Regions from separate parts of the Paenibacillus sp. FSL R5-0345 genome, predicted to be linked through region 3. Evidence: predicted binding sites of a transcription regulator. Region 3 holds the regulator's gene; each other region holds the start of a gene.
What was found. The regulator NrdR, encoded in region 3, represses ribonucleotide reductase genes. The targets are predictions, from matches to a motif close to AACACNATATATNGTGTT.
Positions count from the first base shown of each region.

Region 1: a site for NrdR is predicted at 4,627-4,644, ahead of R50345_RS10830 (adenosylcobalamin-dependent ribonucleoside-diphosphate reductase). Genes of this name have one in related genera too.
Region 2: a site for NrdR is predicted at 2,561-2,578, ahead of nrdI (class Ib ribonucleoside-diphosphate reductase assembly flavoprotein NrdI). Genes of this name have one in related genera too.

Region 1 covers NZ_CP009281.1:2,504,831-2,512,175, forward strand. The annotation lists gene R50345_RS10810 (YqzE family protein) at 150-338, shown strand; gene R50345_RS10815 (hypothetical protein) at 412-1,449, opposite strand; gene R50345_RS10820 (YqhG family protein) at 1,606-2,670, opposite strand; gene R50345_RS10825 (DEAD/DEAH box helicase) at 2,667-4,412, opposite strand; gene R50345_RS10830 (adenosylcobalamin-dependent ribonucleoside-diphosphate reductase) at 4,816-7,345, shown strand, end outside.
Region 2 covers NZ_CP009281.1:1,554,994-1,562,338, forward strand. The annotation lists gene nrdF (class 1b ribonucleoside-diphosphate reductase subunit beta) at 1-4, opposite strand, end outside; gene nrdE (class 1b ribonucleoside-diphosphate reductase subunit alpha) at 44-2,128, opposite strand; gene nrdI (class Ib ribonucleoside-diphosphate reductase assembly flavoprotein NrdI) at 2,115-2,474, opposite strand; gene sigK (RNA polymerase sporulation sigma factor SigK) at 2,872-3,573, shown strand; gene R50345_RS07000 (sensor histidine kinase) at 4,315-5,946, shown strand; gene R50345_RS07005 (response regulator transcription factor) at 5,949-7,345, shown strand, end outside.
Region 3 covers NZ_CP009281.1:2,178,070-2,185,414, forward strand. The annotation lists gene polA (DNA polymerase I) at 1-2,162, shown strand, start outside; gene mutM (DNA-formamidopyrimidine glycosylase) at 2,215-3,051, shown strand; gene R50345_RS09430 (manganese efflux pump) at 3,179-3,925, shown strand; gene coaE (dephospho-CoA kinase) at 3,935-4,531, shown strand; gene R50345_RS09440 (lytic transglycosylase domain-containing protein) at 4,528-5,091, shown strand; gene R50345_RS09445 (alpha/beta-type small acid-soluble spore protein) at 5,171-5,389, opposite strand; gene nrdR (transcriptional regulator NrdR) at 5,554-6,030, shown strand; tRNA gene R50345_RS09455 (tRNA-Ala) at 6,191-6,266, shown strand; tRNA gene R50345_RS09460 (tRNA-Lys) at 6,277-6,349, shown strand; gene R50345_RS31245 (hypothetical protein) at 6,446-6,604, opposite strand; gene R50345_RS09465 (SDR family NAD(P)-dependent oxidoreductase) at 6,643-7,345, opposite strand, start outside.

The sequences.
Region 1 (7,345 bases), 330 kb from region 3:
CTGGATTCTTTGTTAGATTGTGCTTTAATAGGTAAACCTATTCGACAAATCAGAAGTCTGTAGTTTAGATCTAACTGGAGTGGTGCACACTAAGAGCATGGAATGGACGCTGATTAATTAATTTCACTTATAATGTAGGGGGTGTTACAATGGCTTCCGGTGGCGATGAGCTTGTAAAGTATATAACGGAGAAGGTAGTCGTATATATTGAGGATCCACGTGCCATACATGCCCGTAGAGCAGCTACGAAGCAGCCGTGGTCACAGAAATGGTTTGGCATGCTTCCGCTTGGGTGGTCAATCTGGCGAAGCAAGTGGGATCATGACAAAAAAGAGTAAATGTTAAATCGCAAATAACCTTCCAGTGCCTTTGTTCATGGGTGGCAGTGGAAGGTTATTTGCATTTGTTATATTAACGATTATATCCGAGTGCTTTGGTAGTTCTGTCTGGCAGCTTATGCAGTGTCCCATTTTTTTGTAATGCAGTGAGTGGTAAGTATCGTTTTCCTTCAGGTCCTGACGCCGCGTATATAGTAAGTTTGTTGTTCTCAGCTTGATTTTGTACATGAGAAGGCTGCCAACTTTGATAGCCTGTAATCATAAAAGGTGCCCCGACAAGATCATTTCGCCCAGCAGCTTGATAAGCGATGCTTTCCTTAGGTTTGATTAGAAGCGCAATATTGTCGCCGCTTACAGTGGTGAGTTTAGGAGCGGTCAGCCATAGGATATCTTCATAAGGATCATCTGATCCTCCACTATTGAAGGCTGATAGCGGTGATACGTCAGGATTAAGATTGGTGATTACATCTGTTGCTGGAGGCTGTTCTTTAAGCACTTCTTCCGCTTTGCTAAGTGTCCAAGGTAAAATTTGTGGCACGGAAGCGTTGATGTAAAACGTCTTTTCGTCAATGGTTATTTTCCAGACCGGCAGAAGTGGTGCATATAAAGCAGTCAGTTTTATTTTTCCTGAAAAAGATGAGGTAATGAGACCCTTCTGCACCAAAAACTGGCGCAGATCATTTAAACTGTAGGGGAGTCCGTAGGTGCCGGCTCCATATTCACTTAGCATATATCCGCCTGTATCGGTGGCGGAAATGATCATATATCCGATTCTCTCTTCGCCCTTCATTACATTAGCAAGCCAGCCATGAGTACCTGGACCAAGGGGATAATATTCTATCCCTGCATCCTTCCAAGCTGTAAATGGAGCTTCTGCAGCAAGCTTGTTCAGCGTAGTCTTAGCGAATTCTTGGACCGAAGTGGGAGAAGGTAAAGAACTCATCTTTAGCACAGGGATTGCGTCCTGTGTGACCGACTGGATCACACTCACTCTGGCCAGCGCAAGCGCTGAAGGGGAACCGGAACTGGATATAAACAGTCCAAAGCTTAGAAACAGGAGGAGGCATCCTTGACCCGCAAGTTGTAGCCTCCGCCGCAAACTTATTTTCATGGCGTCGTTCACCTTTCTTTGTTAATAAATGTCAGGAAGTTTCAAGCTTTACTCTATTGTAGTGGACAGGCTATAAAAAGGCTGTTGCTTGCTGTCGCGCCTGAAGGCGGAAGTTCTCTTGTTTTTTTGCCTGCTTTTAGCGAGTAGGGTCGCATTCTATAGACTTCGTAGATGAAACAGTCCATAGGTTATCGCAGAAACTGCAATTTGCGGCTCATATTGCCAAATGGTCTCCTGTCGACGACGGTTATATTGCTCCTGAGTACCTAAACGTTTTTCTTCATCCGGCTCTTTCAGCAGTTCTCCGTAATAAATATCAATGATAGCCAGCTCGATTCTAAGACGCTCACGTGCCTGTTCTGCCCAAGAGTAATCAAGTTCGGCTAGATGAGAGGTAAGATGAGCCTCTAATAAATCTGTAGCGGCTGTAACTGTTAATTCATAAGGCTGAATATGCACGTTTTCCGGTAAACGGGGGGTCATCTCCCGCGAGGATATCTTTGCGTTAAAGTCATCAATAATGGTCCCTTTTGTCAGAGATATTCCAAGATAATGCAGTTCTTCCCGTTTCAAATCACAGCTCATTTCGACTTTATAACAGACACCGAGCCACGGTTCATAGGCTGCAGAGAAAAGTGTATTCCGCTGCCTGCTACCGGGGTCCTCAAATAAGTAAAGGCATTTCCCTTCATCTTGAGCTGCACTCCAAATTTGCTGAAGGCGCTTGCTACCATAAATGATATCTTCACGTCTTATCATGCCAGGTCCAATTCGAGGCAGGGCCGGTACAATCCCGAAGTAGCGGGCAAGGATACTGTCTTCAGGATTTGAGGAAGGGACATGAACCACATTTGATTCAGATGTTTCTGAATTTAAAAGATCTGTGCTAGCCTCAACATCAGCAGTAGCACTCATCACTGGGTCTCCGGTAATTGACTGTTTTAATGCCAGGGTGCTGCGATTTACTGTTGGCGGAACTTCTATAGCTGCCTGGCTGTCGTATTTTTCCGGATCGAATACAAAGGTGAAAGAGAGTGTCTCTGGATCAACTCCAGTACGCTCCACGAACCCCCAATAATAAGGTCGATCTGTAAGCATTCTGTCAGCTCTTGGCGATAGCTTTACAGTTACGTGAATGGGCGATACTTCAATAATGGAGCATTCTGTTGCTTCCAAATAGTCCATAACATGTTTACGTACTTCCTGTGAGGTGAGGGTCATGTCGCAGTCTCACTTTCTTTTTTGATACCCTGAGTTAACTCGCTGAGGGATTCACCGATATGATCTAGCTCATTACGCAGTTCTTCATCGGAGCGGGATTCGAGCATGATTTTGTATAAACTTTTCTCCAGAGATTCTTTCTTCTCAAATCGCTCCAGAATCACATCCAGCCCGCCAATGACCATTTCGAACATATTGATCTTCTCGTGTAGCAGATGCAGAATATGTTCTTCAATCGTGCCCTGCGTGGACAAATTATAGATAACCACGTCATTTTCCTGACCTAACCGATGCACCCGCCCAATCCGCTGTTCTACTCTCATGGGATTCCAAGGCAGATCGAAGTTGATCATATGGTGACAGAACTGCAGGTTAATGCCCTCACCACCCGCCTCAGTAGCGATCATTACTTGAGCACGACCGCGGAAGAGATCCATCATCCAATCTTTTTTGCCGCGATTCATCCCGCCTGAATAAGAAACACACATTAGCCCATGTTCGCGGAAATACTGAAGCAAATATTCTTGAGTCGCACGATACTCTGTAAAGACAATGACTTTTTCATTCATTTCTTGAATGAGAGATAGTGTTGTTTCGGCTTTGGTATTGGTCTTAACCGTACGAAGTGTCTGCAATAGCTCCATCATCCGATCGCGTTTCGGCGAATCGGCGGGCAGCTTCTTGATCAGATTAACTAAAGTGATGAACACAGCATCTCGACTGCTGCATACCTCGCGCTGAAGCGTTACCAAGGAAAGCATGCTGCTAAGATTGCCGCCTGATTCCTGATACTGATCTTTAACAAAAGAAGTGACAGCGTCATATAATACTCTCTCTTCCTGTGAAAGAACTAGCGGAATATTACGGACTTTTCGTTTCGTAAAGTTAACTGGACCTTCGCCACGCCGATTGCGGATCATCACCTTCGATAGCTCGTCCCGTAGCTGACCTTCATTCTTAGGTTGGCGTTTATCAACGACGAAATTCGAAGCGAAATCACCCTGATTTCCAAGTTGCCCCGGTTTCAGTAAAGTGATCAAATTAAATAGCTCGCCCAGATCATTCTGAACGGGAGTAGCGGTTAGGAGCAGGCAATATTTTTTGCGTAATTGCTGTACAAATAAATAATTGGTTGATTTTTTATTTTTCAGCTTGTGGGCTTCATCAATAATCAACATGTCATATTCATTTTCCAGCAGCATTTCTTTATGTGGATCGCGTTTAGCGGTGTCCATAGATGCGACAACAATCGCATTTCCCCAGGAATATGCTTTTTTCTGTGCTACAGCAGCGATACCAAACTTGGCATTTAGCTCGCGAACCCACTGCAATACGAGGGAAGCGGGTACCAGAATAAGTACCTTAGAGACTAGACCGCGAACAAGATATTCCTTGAGTACAAGTCCAGCTTCAATCGTCTTTCCAAGTCCGACCTCATCTGCAAGAATCGCGCGGCCCGACATCTCAAAAAGAACTTTATGCGCGGTATCGAGCTGGTGCGGAAGTGGGGATAATCCGGATAAATGCTTCATGCATTGAAGTTCATCGAAGCTTGTTACTAGACCTGTTTGTTCACCTTGAACAGCAAGTTTGGATAGACGGAAGTCTCCCCACGGACCGCCTTTATCCAGTTTGAGTTCTAGATCCTGTAGCCAATTCCGGTCAAAAGAAAGAGGAACAGGCAGTATAGGCGCTGACTTTCCACCTTTGTGAGGTAGAGAATTACGGAATAATTGCGTCATGGTACAGCCTCCTCAGGTGCTAATTCATATCATCATTCGTAGGAGTAGTATGCTCTTAAACAAGAGAATTCATAACCTTCTATTTTTCTTGATAGCCTTTAAAAAAGAGAGTAAAAGCGAGAAAATACCGCAAGTTTTGCGATATTTCAGCTGCTTGACTCTATTTTCGAAAAAGACCTTCGATACAATATGTGGTATAGTTTAAAAGCTGACGCACACAATATATTGTGACAAAAGCATGAAAATGTGATTTTTTTAAAGTGCGTAGCTGCTATTTGTTATTGACAAGATGAACTTCCTACATACACCCGTAAGGTTGAAGATACGTGTAAGGAAGTTTTTGTTGTGGAGCCCACACCATGAACTGGAACTAATATTTACTACATTGCGGGAGGTTTTTCTATTGGGTAAAGTGGAAGGTAAGCAACGCCTGGAAGGGCTAAGTGAAAAAATATTTTTGGATCGTTATGCTTGGAAGGATGCCGACAGCAATAATGCTAAAGTGGGCGATGTTGTACTAGTTCTAACGAAAGATGATCCGAAATTTCCAACGAAGGAAGTCGGAGAGATCGTAGAACGTAACGGCAGAATTGTAACCGTAAAGACGCGCAGCGGCGAACTTGTGAAATCAGATGTTGAGAAGCTGACGCTTAATATAGAAAAAAAACCAGAGGAAATGTGGGATCGTCTGTCTTCAGCTATGGCTTCTGTGGAGAAGACTCCTGAGCTTCAAGAAGAATGGGCGGGCAAATTCCGTTCGATTCTGGATGATTGGAAGCTCGTACCGGGTGGACGAATTGCGGCTGGTGCTGGCGCTAGTGAGGAACTAACCCTGTTTAACTGTTATGTAATTCCTTCTCCAAAGGATAGCCGCGGCGGTATTATGGAGACGTTGGCTGAAATGACAGAAATAATGGCTCGTGGTGGCGGTGTAGGGATTAACCTATCCTCTCTACGTCCACGTCGTGCAATTGTGAGAGGTGTTAATGGTTCTTCTAGTGGTTCTGTATCTTGGGGCGGTCTGTTTAGTTATACCACTGGACTCATTGAACAAGGCGGTAGCCGCCGCGGTGCACTCATGCTCATGATTAATGACTGGCATCCAGATGTAGAGGACTTCATTACGGTGAAGCAAACGATGGGTCAAGTTACGAATGCGAACCTTTCGGTATGTGTGAGCAATAGCTTTATGAAGGCTGTAAAAGAGAATCTAGATTGGGATCTCGTATTCCCGGATACAACAGACCCTGATTATAATGATGTGTGGGATGGCGATCTCGACAAGTGGAAGGCTGCAGGCAAAAACGTTATTCATTATCGAACTGTTAAAGCGCGTGATGTGTGGCGCACCATTATCGAATCCGCTTGGAAATCCGCTGAGCCAGGTGTTGTGTTCATGGAATATTACAATCAAATGTCCAACAGCTGGTATTTCAATCCGATCATTTGTACGAACCCATGTGGGGAGCAAGGTCTGCCAGGCTGGGGAGTCTGCAATTTGTCAGCTGTGAACCTGTCCAAGTTCTATGATGAGAAGAATCATGATGTAGACTGGGAAGATCTCGCAAGAACAACACGCTATTCCGTTCGTTTCTTGGATAATGTCATCGATAAGACCCCTTATCATTTCCCAGAAAATGAAGCGAATCAGAAAAATGAACGCCGTGTGGGTCTCGGAACGATGGGTCTTGCCGAACTGATGATCAAATTGAACATCCGTTACGGTAGCCCGGAATCTTTGGAGTTTCTGGACAAGCTTTACGGCTTTATGGCTCGTGAAGCATACCTTGCATCCGCAGAGATTGCAGGTGAGAAGGGATCCTTCCTAGCTTTTGATACTGAGAAATACTTAATGAGCGGCTTTATGAAAAATATGCTCGAAACGTATCCAGAGGTTGGCGAAGCGATTCGCAAACACGGTATGCGTAACGTTACAGTAATTACACAAGCACCTACAGGCAGCACAGGTACAATGGTAGGTACTTCGACAGGTATAGAGCCTTATTTCGCCTTCAAATATTTCCGTCAAAGTCGTCTTGGGTATGATGAGCAGTTCGTTCCGATCGCCCAAGAATGGCTTGAAGCTCATCCAGGTGAAGAGCTGCCAGATTACTTCGTAACCTCGATGGATTTGTCGGCTAAGGATCACATTCGTGCACAAGCAGCGATTCAACGCTGGGTGGATAGCTCGATTTCTAAGACAGCCAACTGCCCGTCTGACTTCACAGTAGAAGAGACGGCTGAGCTGTATGAAATGGCCTTCGATCTGGGATGCAAAGGCGTTACAATTTATCGTGACGGTAGCCGTGACGTGCAAGTGCTGCAAACCTCTAAGAAGGAAGACGCAGCAGAAGAGGTAGCTCCAGCTGTTGAAGTTACAGCTGCACCTGAAGCAAGTACAAGTGTTGTAGCAGCAAGCCCAGCACCTCAAGCATCTACTAAAGAGCTGGACAAACAATACAAGAAACGTCCGCAAGTTCTACGCGGTGCAACCTATAAAATCAACACACCTTTCGGTATGGCATATATTACGATCAATGATCTAGATGGTACGCCGGCAGAAATCTTCCTGAATGTGGGTAAAGCAGGCTCTGACGTCTTTGCGATGGCAGAAGCACTTGGACGTGTCTGCTCCTTGTTCCTCCGTTATGGAGATCATGGCGAGAAGGTAGAACTGTTGATCAAACATCTGAAAGGGATCGGTGGGTCAGGCGCTATCGGCTTCGGTGCGAATCGAGTTGAATCCATTGCTGATGCTGTAGCTAAAGCACTAGAAACACACGTGCTGAACAACGCTCAGGATGATCATGTGCCTGCACCTATCGCAGCGACTTTGGAGCTGGAGGATTTCAATGAAGCGTTGAACGCGGAGTTGAAGGCGAGTGTTCCTGCGGCAGCTTCTATTGAAGATGGTCAGGGCGGACATGGCGCGC
Region 2 (7,345 bases), 620 kb from region 3:
TCATAATATGGCAATCTCCTTTTCTGCGGCTATAGCCTTCCAGTTAGATCGAGCAGGTGAGGCATTCCTCGACGGACAGCTTTTTGGTCCGGGTGTAATACAGCGACTTCAGGCCTTTATGCGCCGCATACAGATAGGAGCGGGCCAGTTCTCTGGTTGATACATCGCTGTTCACATGCAGAACAGTCGAGATGCCCTGGTCGATATGGGGCTGAATTTCCGCGATCAGATCGATCACCTTGAACTGATCCATTTGGTAAGCCGATTTATAGAAAAATACATTATCTGGACGCAGGTACGGCATCGGATAGTAAGTCGTTGAATTGGCATATGTCCGTGTTTCAATCTGCTCTACAATAGGCATAACGCTTGAAGTGGCATTTTGAATATAGGAAATGCTGGCTGTTGGCGCAATCGCCAATCGGTAAGCATGGTACAGGCCATTTGCTTTTACTGCATCCCGCAGTTGTTCCCAGTCCGAAGGGGATGGGATGAAAATATCTCCGAACAGCTCTTGTACTCTTGGCGTTACAGGGCGGTAATCTGTTGTCAGATAACGCTCAAAATAAACTCCTGTAGCATAATCAGAGGCCTCAAATCCATGGAAAGAGTGGCCGCTTGCGGCAGCGATCTCCATGCTTTTCTCCAGGGAATGGTAGTTCATGGTCATGAAAAAGGTCCGGGCAAAATCGCGAGCCTGTTCGCTCTCATAAGCAATCTTGTTCTTGGTCAGATAGCCGTGAAGATTCATCACGCCAAGTCCGACCGAGTGCATCTCTTTATTGGCCTTGGCTACGCCTGGGGCATTGGAGATGCTGGTCATATCGCTGACAGCGGTCAGGGCGATCATACCTTCATGTACCGATTCACGGATTTTGCCATGCTCCATCACGTTGACAATGTTCAAAGAAGCCAGATTGCAGCTTACATCACGGCGGATGGTATCCTCCTGCCCGTAATCATTAATCTCTGAAGTCTCCTGCAGCTGGAAGATTTCCGTGCAGAGGTTGGACATTTTGATCTGTCCGACATTTTTCAGGGCATGGGCCGCATTGGCATTGCTCTTGTTCATAATATATGGATAGCCAGATTCCAGCTGGATCATGGCGATTTTGGTCAGCATATCCCGCGCGCTCATGGCTTTTCTCTTTTTGACACGAGGATCGGCTAAAAGCTTATCGTACATATCATCCAAATCCATGTCATCAAGATGCGTGCCGTAGGCCTTGTACACACTGTAAGGGGCAAATACATGCAGCGGTTCATTGTCCTTCGCCAGTTTATAGAAGCGATTTGGAATAATCAGGCCGATGGACAGGGTTTTGAGCCTTGTTTTTTCGTCGGCGTTGATCTTCTTGCTGTCGAGAAATTCAAGAACATCCCAGCCAAAAATGTTGTAGTAGGCGGCTCCAGAGCCTTTACGTTGACCCATCTGGTCAGCATAGGAGAAGCCGTCTTCCATCAGCTTGAGCACAGGTATAATGCCCTTAGCCGCATCTTCGACACCCTTGATGGTCTCTCCGCGGGAACGGAGCTTGGACAGGTTGACAGCCACGCCACCGCCGATCTTCGATAGCTGCATGCAGGTATTGAGCACATAGTTGATCGAATTAAGCGAGTCGTCCATTTCGATCAGGAAGCAGGAGACAAGCTCACCGCGCCGGCTCTTGCCGGCATTCAAGAAGGTAGGCGTCGCTGGCTGCAGGCGCTGCTCCATCATCGAACGGGCAAGCATGCCGGCAGTAGCGGCGTTCCCGCGTCCTAGGTGAAGGGCAACTGCCGCCACACGGTCCGGATAATGCTCCAGATATTGCTTGCGGTCATTGCTTTTTACAGCGTAATCCGTATAGAACTTCGAAGCTGCCATATAGGATGGAAAGCTGAAGTTGTAAGAATGGGTAATTTGGTAGACTTCTTCAATCTCAGCCAAGCTGTACTGTTCGTAAAAATTTTCGTAGAAATCCTGTTCAATCATATAATCAACCTTGGCTTTTGTATTCTCAAAAACCAAGCTCCGCCGTTCTACATCCCGCATAAATTCGGCTACTGCCTCAAGGTCTTTATCCAATTGAAAGAAACCAGTTTCGTCTCTCTTCATCAACATGTTGTTTAGTTCAATATGCCGCAACTCGGCTCACCTCCTGTTTAATTCGTTCTACATCGCCAAATGTGCCCGATAGCTCAAATTTACCGATAACCGGTACGTTGTACCGATCTGCAATCAAGTCTGCGCTATGTGCGAACAGCTCGCCCCAGTTCTTGTTGCCGCTGGCGGCGATGCCTTTCAAATTGGAATAATTGTTCTTCAAAAAAATAGACACCTTCTCTGGAATCTGTCCAAAGCCGGTGGTATATGTAATAAGCACGTAGGGCTCATCAATGGTCATATGCTCTTCAATCTGCACAGCTGGCAGCTTAAGCTTACCAATGAAGCGTTTGACGTTTCCCGTTTTCGAATCATATGCGACTAGCATGGAGTCTCTCCTCCTGTATATATTAAAACTACTTTAAATACTGTAAAGATTGAATAGATAAGCTAAAAATACTGAAAAATCATATTAATACTATATTTAGTGTGCGTTGTTTATTTTAATCACTATATGTTGAAAAGTCAACATGAAAAGTACAACATTAATAGCTGTTAGTTGGTCTGCAAAACGCTCTATTAATCTATTAAAATCCCGACAATACACCATTTATCAGCGGGATCAGATGCTTCATTGTCGAAGCAAATGAATCAAAAATATAGGAGTTGTACAATTTCCCCCGTACATGCACTTCTAGGCATCTACCCACATACAATAAGATGACCATGAACCCGTAAGGCTAACAGATCGGTTTCATTGTACAAGTGCGGGAGGTGTCGCCAAGTTGCCTGGATTCTTAAGTACGATCGCGTTGCTAATCAAAGAACTGACGTTGCTGGTATCCTACGTAAGGAACAACGCATTTCCACAGCCGCTCTCGGAGCAGGAGGAAAGCAAATACTTAGGCATGATGGCTGAAGGGGATGCTAAAGCCCGAAATTTGCTTATCGAGCACAATTTGAGACTTGTCGCCCATATAGTAAAGAAATTTGATAACACTGGGGAAGACATGGAGGATCTGATCTCCATCGGCACGATCGGCCTGATTAAAGCCATCGAGAGCTACCGTCCGAACAAAGGCACAAAGCTGGCCACTTTTGCTGCCCGTTGTATTGAAAACGAAATTCTGATGCACCTAAGATCCTTGAAGAAGACTCGTAAAGATGTATCTCTGCACGACCCAATTGGGACTGACAAAGAAGGTAATGAAATTACACTTATCGATATCCTTGGCTCTGAAGCTGATGATGTCATTAAAGAGGTCGATCTTAAGATTGAGAAGAGCAAGATTTATAGAAATCTCGATATATTGGATGACAGGGAAAAAGAAGTTGTCGTTGGTCGGTTTGGATTGGATACAGGTGGAGAAGAGCGGACGCAGAGGGAAATTGCCAAGGAGCTTGGGATTTCGCGGAGTTATGTTTCAAGGATAGAGAAAAGGGCACTGATGAAGCTTTATCATGAGTTTTATAAGGCGAAGCGCTAGGATTTTAGATAATAACTAAAGATTCACTATAGATTTTATTAAAAGCGACTTGCCAACAAGGGAGTTGCTTTTTTGTTCTGTTATGTGGTTCTAGATGAATAAAAACAAGTGGTTTTGGAATAACAGACGGACTTCAATTGAAGGCTTAGATGAAGAATATCGGGAACTTGGAGAGTTTGGACTTGTGACCAGCGAGGACTAAGAGAAAATATGTCGACAAAACAGGTAGAGCGAGCGGTGAAGTAGAAGAAAGAAGTGCTAAAAAGTGCTCGAAGATCTGGATGCAAGACATGAGACAGAATGGTATGAAAAGATTGAGAGATCAGAAATGAAGAACCTTGATGATAAGAGACTGATAAAGAAGGTCTACGAGCAATACAATAGGGTCAGTAAATATCTTATCTAGGTCCTTAATTTTCAAAAGTGTTGAATTGAAAGTTATAACTAAATATTAATTGACTTAGTTCAACTCCTTATAGTTAGTATGTTACAATCTGGAAAGGTATCGTTTCCAGTCTGTCATAATACACTAAATCTATTGCAGAGATATAAGTTACTTTTACATACATAGTATATTTCTCAGTGATAGAGCTTTTATACCAATCTACTAAGGGAATTGAAAACACTGATATCTCTTGACTACGATTCTATAGAAAACAAGGTGTTCCTGAGATGACTTTGAAGAAAAGGATTTTTTTCATTTATTTAATAAGTTCGTTGATTCCGTTTGTTTTTATCAGCTTGATCTCATATTATACGATCAATTCGATTCTAACCAATAAACTTGAAACAGGTATCCAAAGTAATCTTAAGCAAGTGACCTTATCCTTGGATAACTCGCTCAGTAGCCTTAATCACATCTCGCAACAGTTTGCTTACGAAGGCACCATCCTGAAAGAACTGGATGAGCTAATGCGGACGGAGGAACCGTTTCGTCGGATGAAATTGCAGCATCAGTTCAAAAGTAAATTGAATTTGATCACCTTCACTAATCCGGAGATCGGCCTTGCTATGTACTATTTTGATAAAGATCAAACCTATCATTTCACCAATTTCCCAGTAAAGTATAGTTTTTCTCCCAACAAACTGCCTCTTTTTGCCCAATCTTATGGCATTACTTACTACGGGCCGCACGAAAGTTTTAACCGGCTTGATAATGAATACGTATTGTCTGTACTTAGAAAAGTGAATTTTCCCGGACGGGATGATGTGTATGTCTATATTGAATCAGGATTTCAATTATTGAAAAACATGCTTGATAATGAGGAGGCACAAAACAACTCTTCACGCTTGATTCTTCTGGATGCGGAGGGGAGGATCATATACAGTGAAGTTCCACGTCTGTTCAAGAGTGGAACATTTTTCCCTGAATCTGACAAAGGAAAAAATTCCGGCCACAGCAACGATTATTACTGGTTCCAACAAAAGAGTAAGCAAGGTTGGAGCGCAATTTCAGTTTTTGCGGAAGCGGATTTCAACCGGGAAAAGAACAGGTGGTTCCTTCAAATTTCTCTATTCTCTTTAGTGTTCCTTAGCGTGGCATTAATCATGGCCTGGGTCTTGTGGAAAATGGTCTACAGGCCGCTTAATTTGTTCCATAACGAAATCAAGATGATGACGCACGCCGAGCATCAAGTGACTCTTAAGTCAACGAAGATCCCGGAATTCGACAGTTTACTGCGACAATTTCAAAATATGAAGAAAAACATTTGGGAATTGTTCGGCGAAGTTAAGGAAAAAGAAAAGCAACGCGTTGATCTGGAAGTGGAAAAGCTGCTCTACCAAATCAACCCCCATTTTTTGATGAATACCTTAGATACCGCACACTGGCTGGCGGTTATGAACGGTCAGCATGAAATTGACCGCCTCATCCAGGCTTTGAATAAATTATTATATTATAATCTGGGGAAATTAGGCCGTCCTTCTACCATCGAGGAAGAGATTAATGCTATTAAGCAGTATTTGACGCTGCAGCAAATTCGATATGATTTTCAATTCGATGTCCGTATCCAGGTGGACGAAGTCTTGCTAAAAAAAGAGGTACCCCGGTTTATCCTTCAACCGCTCGTTGAGAATTCTCTGTACCATGGGCTTGACGATGAAGGATACATCCTGGTTATTGTCAGGCTGAACCAAGGTATAGAGATTGCCGTACATGACAATGGAGTGGGAATGTCCGATGAACATATTCAAAAACTGTTGACCAACAAGACATCAGAGCAACAGAAGTCAGGGATGGGAATCGGAATGAATTACGTTAAACGGACGATTGAATCCCGTTATGGTCAGCTGGCCAAGCTGGAGATTAAAAGCGAACCAGGCAAAGGAACTAGTATTTTCCTAACGCTACCGCTAGAAGAGGAGAGAGTATAAACATGATTAAGGTACTTGTTGTGGATGATGACAAATTGGTCCGTAAAGGACTAATTTCAATGATGCCATGGCAGCAATTTGATATGAAGGTTGTTGGTGAGGCGAGCAATGGGGAAAAGGCCCTCCAGTTTTTAGAGTCTCATTCTGTTGATTTAGTATTGACTGACTTAGGCATGCCAGTCATGTCGGGCATTGAGTTAATGCGGGTTTTACGCAAACGTTATTCAGAACTTCACGTTGTCGTTCTTACGGTGCATCAGGATTTTGAATATGTGCAAGAGGCGCTTCGGCTTGGGGCTATAGATTATATTTCCAAGGTCGATCTAGATTTAGAGAAGGAGCAGCTTGAAGACATGCTCGGAAGAATTGCCGACAGAATACAAGGGCAAGCACGTCAAGGAATAGTCCACCAAGATGGGGCATTGGAGCAAGGATATTCCGTCGTGGTTCTTGATCACAAGGATTTAAAAGACTGGGCCGAGGAATTGAAATATATCCCTGATATCAAGGTGGTTGAAGTGGATCGAAACAACTGGTTAGTGCTTGCTTTAAATGGAAATGAGCGCGATCTATTTGATGAACTATCAAAACGTATCCGTTTGTTGCAGAACGTTGTGCTAATTCAATTGTCGGATCTGCAACAATTCACATTGACTCAAGTTCAGCGATGGGTTAGAAGCTTTACGGAAAGAGAGTTATTCTATGAATATAATCCCGACAACACGATTCTGTCGGTGTGCATTAATAAGAATTATGACGATCTGTATGAACAGAATCGGGGAGTAGGAGATCAACTGGAAGAACCGAAGGAACTGTTGTTGTCTGGGGAGTGGCTTTACGATGATGTATTGTTCCAGCGGCTTTTAATACAATTAAAGATGCTTCGTATACCGCAAACGCGACTGATCGGTTTATTATATTCTTTTGTTAACGAATGGAACAGAGCTTTTGCCGGAACGGTGTTTGGAAAGATCAAGCTTGATGAGACACTTCATTCCTGGTTTCAGATTGAGCGATGGCTGGAGGATACCCGCACAATGATTCGGTACACAGCGCTTCAAACTAATTACTCCCCGGAGATTGTCAACTGTGTGCTGAAAGCGGAGAAAAAGGTGCGGATGAGATTGGATCAACCGTTGACCTCTGCCGAGGTGGCGAAAGAAATGAATATGAGCCGGAGTTATTTTAGTCAGTGCTTTAAAGATATCATTGGACGTACTTTCAAGGATTACGTTCGTGAATTACGGATGGAAAAGGCGAAGCAGTATCTGGTGCATACGAACAATACGATTCAATGGATTGCCGAGCATACTGGATATACGGATGAAAAATATTTCAGCCGCACCTTTCGCGATTTAACCGGACTACTTCCGAGTGAATATCGGGTTCGTAAACGTAT
Region 3 (7,345 bases):
TAACCCCAGAGCAGATCATAGACCTTAAAGGACTGATGGGCGATGCGAGTGATAACATTCCGGGAGTTCCCGGTGTGGGTGAAAAAACTGCACTCAAGCTGTTGCATCAATTCGGATCGGTTGAAGGTGTATTAGCGGGAACAGGTGAGCTTAAAGGCAAAATGAAAGAAAAGCTGGAAGCTCATGCAGAAGACGCTGTAATGAGTAAGAAACTGGCGACCATCTATCGTGAAGTGCCTCTGGAGCATTCATGGGATGATATGGTCTTTAACGGAATTTCTGCGGATACAGCTGGGCCTGCACTCGCTAAATTGGAGTTCAAATCACTTTTGGAGCGCTTAGATCTAAGTGCCTACACTCCTGTTAATGATGGTGAAGAAGGTGCTGCAGAAGTAGAAGCCGCGACCCTTGATATTACGATCGTGGGTGAAAATGAACTGGAGACGCTGAATGAAGCGCTGCCTAGTATTTCTGCATTACATGTGGAGTCCAATGGGGATAATCCGCATCGTGCTGAGGTAATCGGGGTAGGGTTATCTTCTCTGGAGCGGCATTATTATGTACCGTTTGAATTACTGCAGACACCAGCTGCTGCGAAGCTGCGCGATTGGTTAGGAAATGAAAAGGCTCCGAAGAGCGGCTATGATCTTCATCGTGCAGATTTGGCGCTCCATTGGCAAGGCATTGCTTTTGCAGGTGCGGCTCATGATGTACAGTTGGCGGCTTATTTGCTGGATCCGACGGAAGCAAATCAGAACTTAAATGATCTAGCTACTAAATACGGCTTACCACGCTTATCTCCAGATGAAGAGGTATTCGGAAAAGGCGCTAAATACAAGATTCCTGAGCTTGAAATCTTAGGAAATCACGTCGCACGTAAGAGTGCTGCGGTTCTCGGGATTGCTCAGAAGCAACAACAGGAGCTTGTCGAGACAGCGATGACCGGACTGTTCGAAGATTTGGAGATGCCTTTATCACGTATTCTCGCGGATATGGAGAAACAAGGAATCGCAGTCAACGAAGAGGATCTTAAAGAGCTAGGTAAAGAATTCGAAGCTCAAATTTCTAAGTTGGTCACTGAAATATACGAATTAAGTGGCACGGAGTTCAATTTGAATTCACCAAAGCAACTGGGTGAAATTTTATTCGTTAAGCTAGGTTTGCCTGTTGTTAAGAAGACGAAGACAGGCTATTCCACTGATGCTGAGGTGCTTGAGAAACTAGCGCCTTATCATGACGTGGTACGTTTGATTTTGCAATATCGCACGATTGCGAAGCTCCAGTCTACATACGTAGAAGGACTTCTTAAAGAAATATCTCCGAAAACAGGGAAGGTGCATACCTTCTATCGGCAGACGATTGCGGCTACCGGACGTCTCAGCAGTCAATATCCGAACCTGCAGAACATTCCTATCCGCCTAGAGGAAGGACGCAAAATCCGTAAGGTGTTCGTTCCGTCCGAACCGGGCTGGTCGATCTTGGCAGCGGACTATTCGCAGATCGAACTACGAGTATTGGCACATATCTCTGGTGATGAGCGGATGAAGGAAGCTTTTCTACATGATATGGATATCCATACGAAGACAGCGATGGATGTGTTTGGAGTTACGGCTGATCAGGTTGATAGCAATATGCGCCGTGCTGCTAAAGCCGTTAACTTTGGGATCGTGTATGGAATCAGTGATTATGGTCTGTCGCAGAACTTGAATATTCCCCGTAAAGAAGCCGCTCAATTTATTGAGCAGTATTTTGAGGTATATCAGGGCGTTCGGAGATATATGGACGATATCGTAGTAGAAGCACGGAAACATGGTTATGTAACCACATTACTGGAACGTCGTCGTTACTTGCCTGAGATTAATGCGAAGAACTTTAATCTACGTTCTTTTGCAGAACGTACGGCAATGAATACACCTATCCAAGGAACTGCCGCTGATATTATTAAGCTGGCGATGGTGCATATGGACAAGGCGCTTTATGAGCGCGGGCTAAAGAGCCGTATGCTGCTTCAGGTGCACGATGAGCTTGTATTCGAGGTACCAGAGGATGAAATGGAGCTCATGAAGACGCTTTTGCCGGAAGTGATGGGTGGAGCATTGCAGTTATCTGTACCGCTTAAAGCAGAGGTAAGTTTTGGTAGCAATTGGTACGAAGCGAAATAGGCTCCCTTTAAGGTGTGCATATCAGCTATAATGTAGTTGAGGTGAAGACATCATGCCGGAATTACCGGAAGTAGAGACAGTCAAGAGAACACTGAATGATTTAGTTAATGGAAAGCAGATAGATAGTGTAACCGTCCGGCTGGCTCGGATAATTCAGCGACCGGATGATATTCAGGCTTTTGCCAACCTGCTCGCAGGTCATAGCATTGTTAATGTTGAACGAAGAGGGAAATTTTTGCGCATCGTGCTAGACGGTCTGGTGCTGGTATCTCATTTACGGATGGAGGGCCGTTACGGACTTTTTTCGAAAGATGATCCACTGGACAAGCATACACATGTGATATTCCATTTTACCGACGGCACGGAACTGCGTTATACGGATGTTCGTCAGTTTGGTACGATGCATCTTTTTCAGATTGGTGAAGACCTTCAGCTTCCTCCTCTTAATAAGCTAGGGCAGGAACCGCTGGAGCCGTCCTTTACGCCGGAGAAGTTTAAGCAGATTGTATCAGGCAAAAGCACAAAAATTAAATCGCTGCTGCTGAATCAGGAATATATCGTCGGCATAGGTAATATTTATGTAGATGAGTCGTTACATCGTGCAGGGATTCATCCAGAAGTCAGCGCTAAGGATCTATCGGATGATCAACTCGATCAGCTACATCACGCTATTGTCAGCACGCTGACGGAAGCGGTAAACGCTGGGGGTTCATCTGTAAAATCATATGTGAATGGTCAAGGTGAGAGCGGCACTTATCAACAACAGCTGTTGATTTACGGTCGTAAAGATCAGCCGTGTAATAACTGTGGAACAATGATTGAGAAAACTGTTGTAGGTGGCCGTGGCACGCATTATTGTCCAAGCTGTCAGCGCAAGTCAGAAAACTGAAGATGTAATTAGGTTGGCACCCACTACTTGTCCCGCCCATATACTGTGTGAAGAATGCTTAATAGAGAACGGAAGCTGATTGAAGTGTATTGTTCAGTGTTCCGGTTCTTCACAGGAGGGATTGCGGGTGCTCAGCCCATTTTTTTCACTGCTATTACTAGCTTTTGCTTTGAGTTTGGATGGTTTTGGTGTTGGTATTACATATGGACTGCGTAAAATGAAAATACCATTGCTCTCCGTTCTGATTATCTCGCTTTGTTCGGGGGTAGTTATCTGTGTATCTATGCAAGTGGGTGTTCTGCTTGCTAAGGTAGTGTCTCCACATGCAGCTTCTGAGGTTGGCGCTGTTATACTCGTGCTAATGGGTTGTTGGTCGCTCATTCAGATGCTAATGCAGAAAGAGAAGGAACAGACTGGTGAACGTAAAGTAGATCGTGAAGAAAATGTGCTATCCACAGAAGCTGGGCCAGAGATAGCTGTTGATACTGAAGATGTCGCAGAACAGGCTGCCACAGCTCCTGAGCAAGTAAAGTCAGCTGTCTTTTCCCTTGAGCTACGGCGGTTGGGGATTGTTGTACAGATCTTGCGTACACCGTCATCTGCGGATATGGATGATTCCGGAAGTATTTCTTCGATGGAAGCGATGCTGCTCGGGATTGCCCTCTCACTAGATGCCTTTGGAGCCGGACTAGGCGCAGCACTACTCGGTTTCAATCCAATATGGACATCACTTACAATTGCTCTGTTTAGTGGTACATTTCTATTGCTGGGCATGAAGACTGGATTAAAATTCGCCGGGAACTACTGGATGAAGCATGCTGCTGCACTACCCGCGTTATTATTAATTACAATGGGAATACTGAAGCTATTATGAGGTGAGTACATGATTATTGGCTTAACCGGAGGCATTGCATCCGGAAAAAGCACGGTGTCCGCACTGCTTGTGAGCAAGGGAGCGAGGCTGGTTGACGCGGATGTGATCGCCAGAGAGGTTATGCTCCCCGGTCATGAGGTGCTGGCTGCGGCTGTGAAACAATTCGGAAGCGAGATCCTCTCTCCGGATGGCACACTGAATAGGGGCAAGCTGGGGGACATTGTATTTCAAGACCCAGCGGCCCTGCAAGCCCTGAACAATCTGACGCATCCCGCAATCCGGCGGGAGATTAAAGAACGTATGAACAGCATGGAGGAAGAAGATCCAAAGAAGTTAACAATTGTGGATATCCCTCTTCTTTTCGAATCAGGACTCGAGAACATGTTCCATGAAATACTGGTGGTCTACGTGCCTCGTGAAGTGCAAATCGCTCGATTAATGGAACGTAACGGACTTTCTTTAGAACAAGCAGAAGCACGCTTAAATGCACAGATGGATATTGAAGCGAAGCGTAACAAAGCGGACTATATCATTGACAACAGTGGCGAACTTGCGCACACTGAGCAACAGGTTGCTGTTCTTTGGGACAGGCTGGGCTTATTATGAAATGGTTACGTAAAAAAAGAGTCCTTCTTCTGTTATTCATTGGTTTTACTGCGATATTGTTTCTGAGTACGAACTGGATGTCCTGGTTTTATCCGATCCATTATAAAGATGAGATCCGTAAGCACAGCGTTACGTACGATATTGACCCATTTCTAGTGGCTTCAATTATCCGAGTGGAAACGAACTTCAAAACTGGACGAGAATCCAAAAAAGGTGCTATAGGTTTAATGCAGCTTATGCCGGATACCGCCAAATGGGCCCTGGAAAAGGCCAAGCTCCCTGATGTATCTATGGAGGAGCTAAAGCATGAACCATCAGCAAATATTGAACTAGGTACCTGGTATCTTTCAACATTATCCCGTCAATTCGAAGGTAAACCTACAGCAGTTATCGCTGCATATAATGCTGGACCGGGTAAAGTTCAAAAATGGCTGGATGAGGGGATCTGGGATGGAACGGATGCTACGATTAAGGATATTCCGTTTGGTGAAACCCGCCATTATGTACAGCGCGTCAACTATTACTATGATCAGTACACGGATATTTACAACGAATTCTAAAACCGTGTTATGTATAAAAAGAAGTACTAAACGATCTTGCGATCGTTTAATACTTCTTCAGTAAGCTTATGTGGACAGGTTATTTGTATTGACCTGCCAATTGTTGTTCTGCCAGGGTTACAAGACGTTTAGTGATGTAACCACCGATCGAACCATTTTCATAAGAAGTTTTATTGCCTTGGTAACCATCTGGGGAAAGCGTGATTCCGAGTTCTTGGGCAACTTCATATTTAAGTTGTTCCAAAGCACCGCGGGAATTTGGAGCTACAAGGTTATTGGAGCTGTTGTTTTGGCTCATTGCTGTTCACCTCCTCTGTTGGTAACTGTATTATGTGCCGGACTTGCCATAATCATTACAACAAATAAACGGTGATTTCTGGAAAAAATGAAATACCCTTTTAAAAGCCGGATGTTTAACATACCGGGACAAAAAACATTATGTAATAGGAAGTGATGAAGCTTATGAAATGCCCTTACTGCGATCACACAAATACTAAAGTACTCGACTCGCGACCAGCAAATGAGAATAAGTCCATCCGCCGCAGGCGTGAATGCGAGCGTTGCAGCAAACGGTTTACAACCTTTGAAATGATCGAGGAAACTCCGTTAATCGTGATCAAAAAAGACGGCAGCCGTGAGGAATTCAGCCGTGATAAAATACTTCGGGGCTTAATACGTGCCTGTGAGAAACGGCCTGTCTCTGTAGAACGTTTAGAGAAGATCGTCTCTGAGGTAGAGAAATCCCTGCGAGGTATCGCCGTAGCTGAAGTGGAGAGCCAACAGATCGGTGAACTGGTTATGGAACAGCTCTATCCAGTAGATGAAGTCGCATACGTTCGTTTTGCGTCTGTATACCGTCAGTTCAAGGATATTAACATGTTTATGAAGGAACTGAAGGGTCTGTTATCTAAGAGCACTGGGGATCTGGACAGATTGTAGGGTTGTGGCTAGTCTAATGACTAAAAAAAAGTGTTGACAGCGAAGGCGATTTTTTATATTATATAGGAGTCGCCTACGGCGCTTGAGTTTGTCAGAATGACTTAAATACACCGAACTTGATTCTAAAATGTGTGATTACATACATCTGAAAATTACGTTTGGGGCCATAGCTCAGCTGGGAGAGCGCATCGCTGGCAGCGATGAGGTCAGGGGTTCGATCCCCCTTGGCTCCACCAAACTTCATATGGACTCTTAGCTCAGTTGGTAGAGCAGTAGACTCTTAATCTATTTGTCCAGGGTTCGAGCCCCTGAGAGTCCATCACAGAAAGAACGGCAGAGATGCCGTTCTTTTTTTTGCTATAATTAAGGCATTTGTCTTGGCTTGCTGGGCTGTTTGCAAAAATGGCGGAAGTGGCTAGCGTTTCTCATATCCGTCAATCTTCCTTCCTGTTATGAGCTTGGAGAACTGTGGCCTTGCGTACAGCGGGTTTCTTTCGGTATCGAGCACGAGCTGCAAATCTTTGCGCCCTGATAATTCAATCCTTAATGATTCTCCGTTTAGATGCTTAAGCATCTAAACGGAGAATTGGACATCGCTTTTAAACCAACATTTCATAAACTAGAATGGGGGCGAACCATTCGTTCCATCAACGTGACTACCTGCTTGCGCGGAAGAAGTCGGCTTCCCTGGGATGCCCAATAATTTAGTTTTCCCGCGATAATGTAACTCCGTTTCTTTTCGATTCCCCGAAAGCCGGTCTTCACAACATCGATTGGAGAGGCGAGCTTTCTTCCTGAGGCAGCATCTGATCCAGTAACCTTAAAAAACTCCGTTTCAGTCGCACCAGGGCAAAGCGCCAAAATCCTAACGCCTCGATCGCGATTTTCTGCCCAGAGCGCCTCGGAGAAAGAGAGTACGAATGCTTTCGTTGCTGAATAAACGGCCATATAGGGTGCGGGCTGAAAGGCTGCAACAGAAGCGACATTAATAATAATACCGTCTTTGCGGCGTTGCATCTCCGGAAGAAACTGATGATTCATTGCGACTAAAGAAGCTATATTTAGGCGGATCTCTTCTTGCTCACGTTCTGGCGATATTTCCTCAAAGCGTCCAAAGGTTCCAAAGCCAGCATTATTGATCAAAATGTTTACTTGGAGTCCCAAAGTGCGAATCTGATCAGCCAGTTCTTCTACGGAGCCGGGCTTAGATAAATCCTGCGCTATGGAATAAGTGTGAATAGGGTATTTGGAAGCAAGCTCCAAAGCGAGGGAATCGAGTTTTTCTTTGGATCGGGCGACTAAAATGACATGGCAT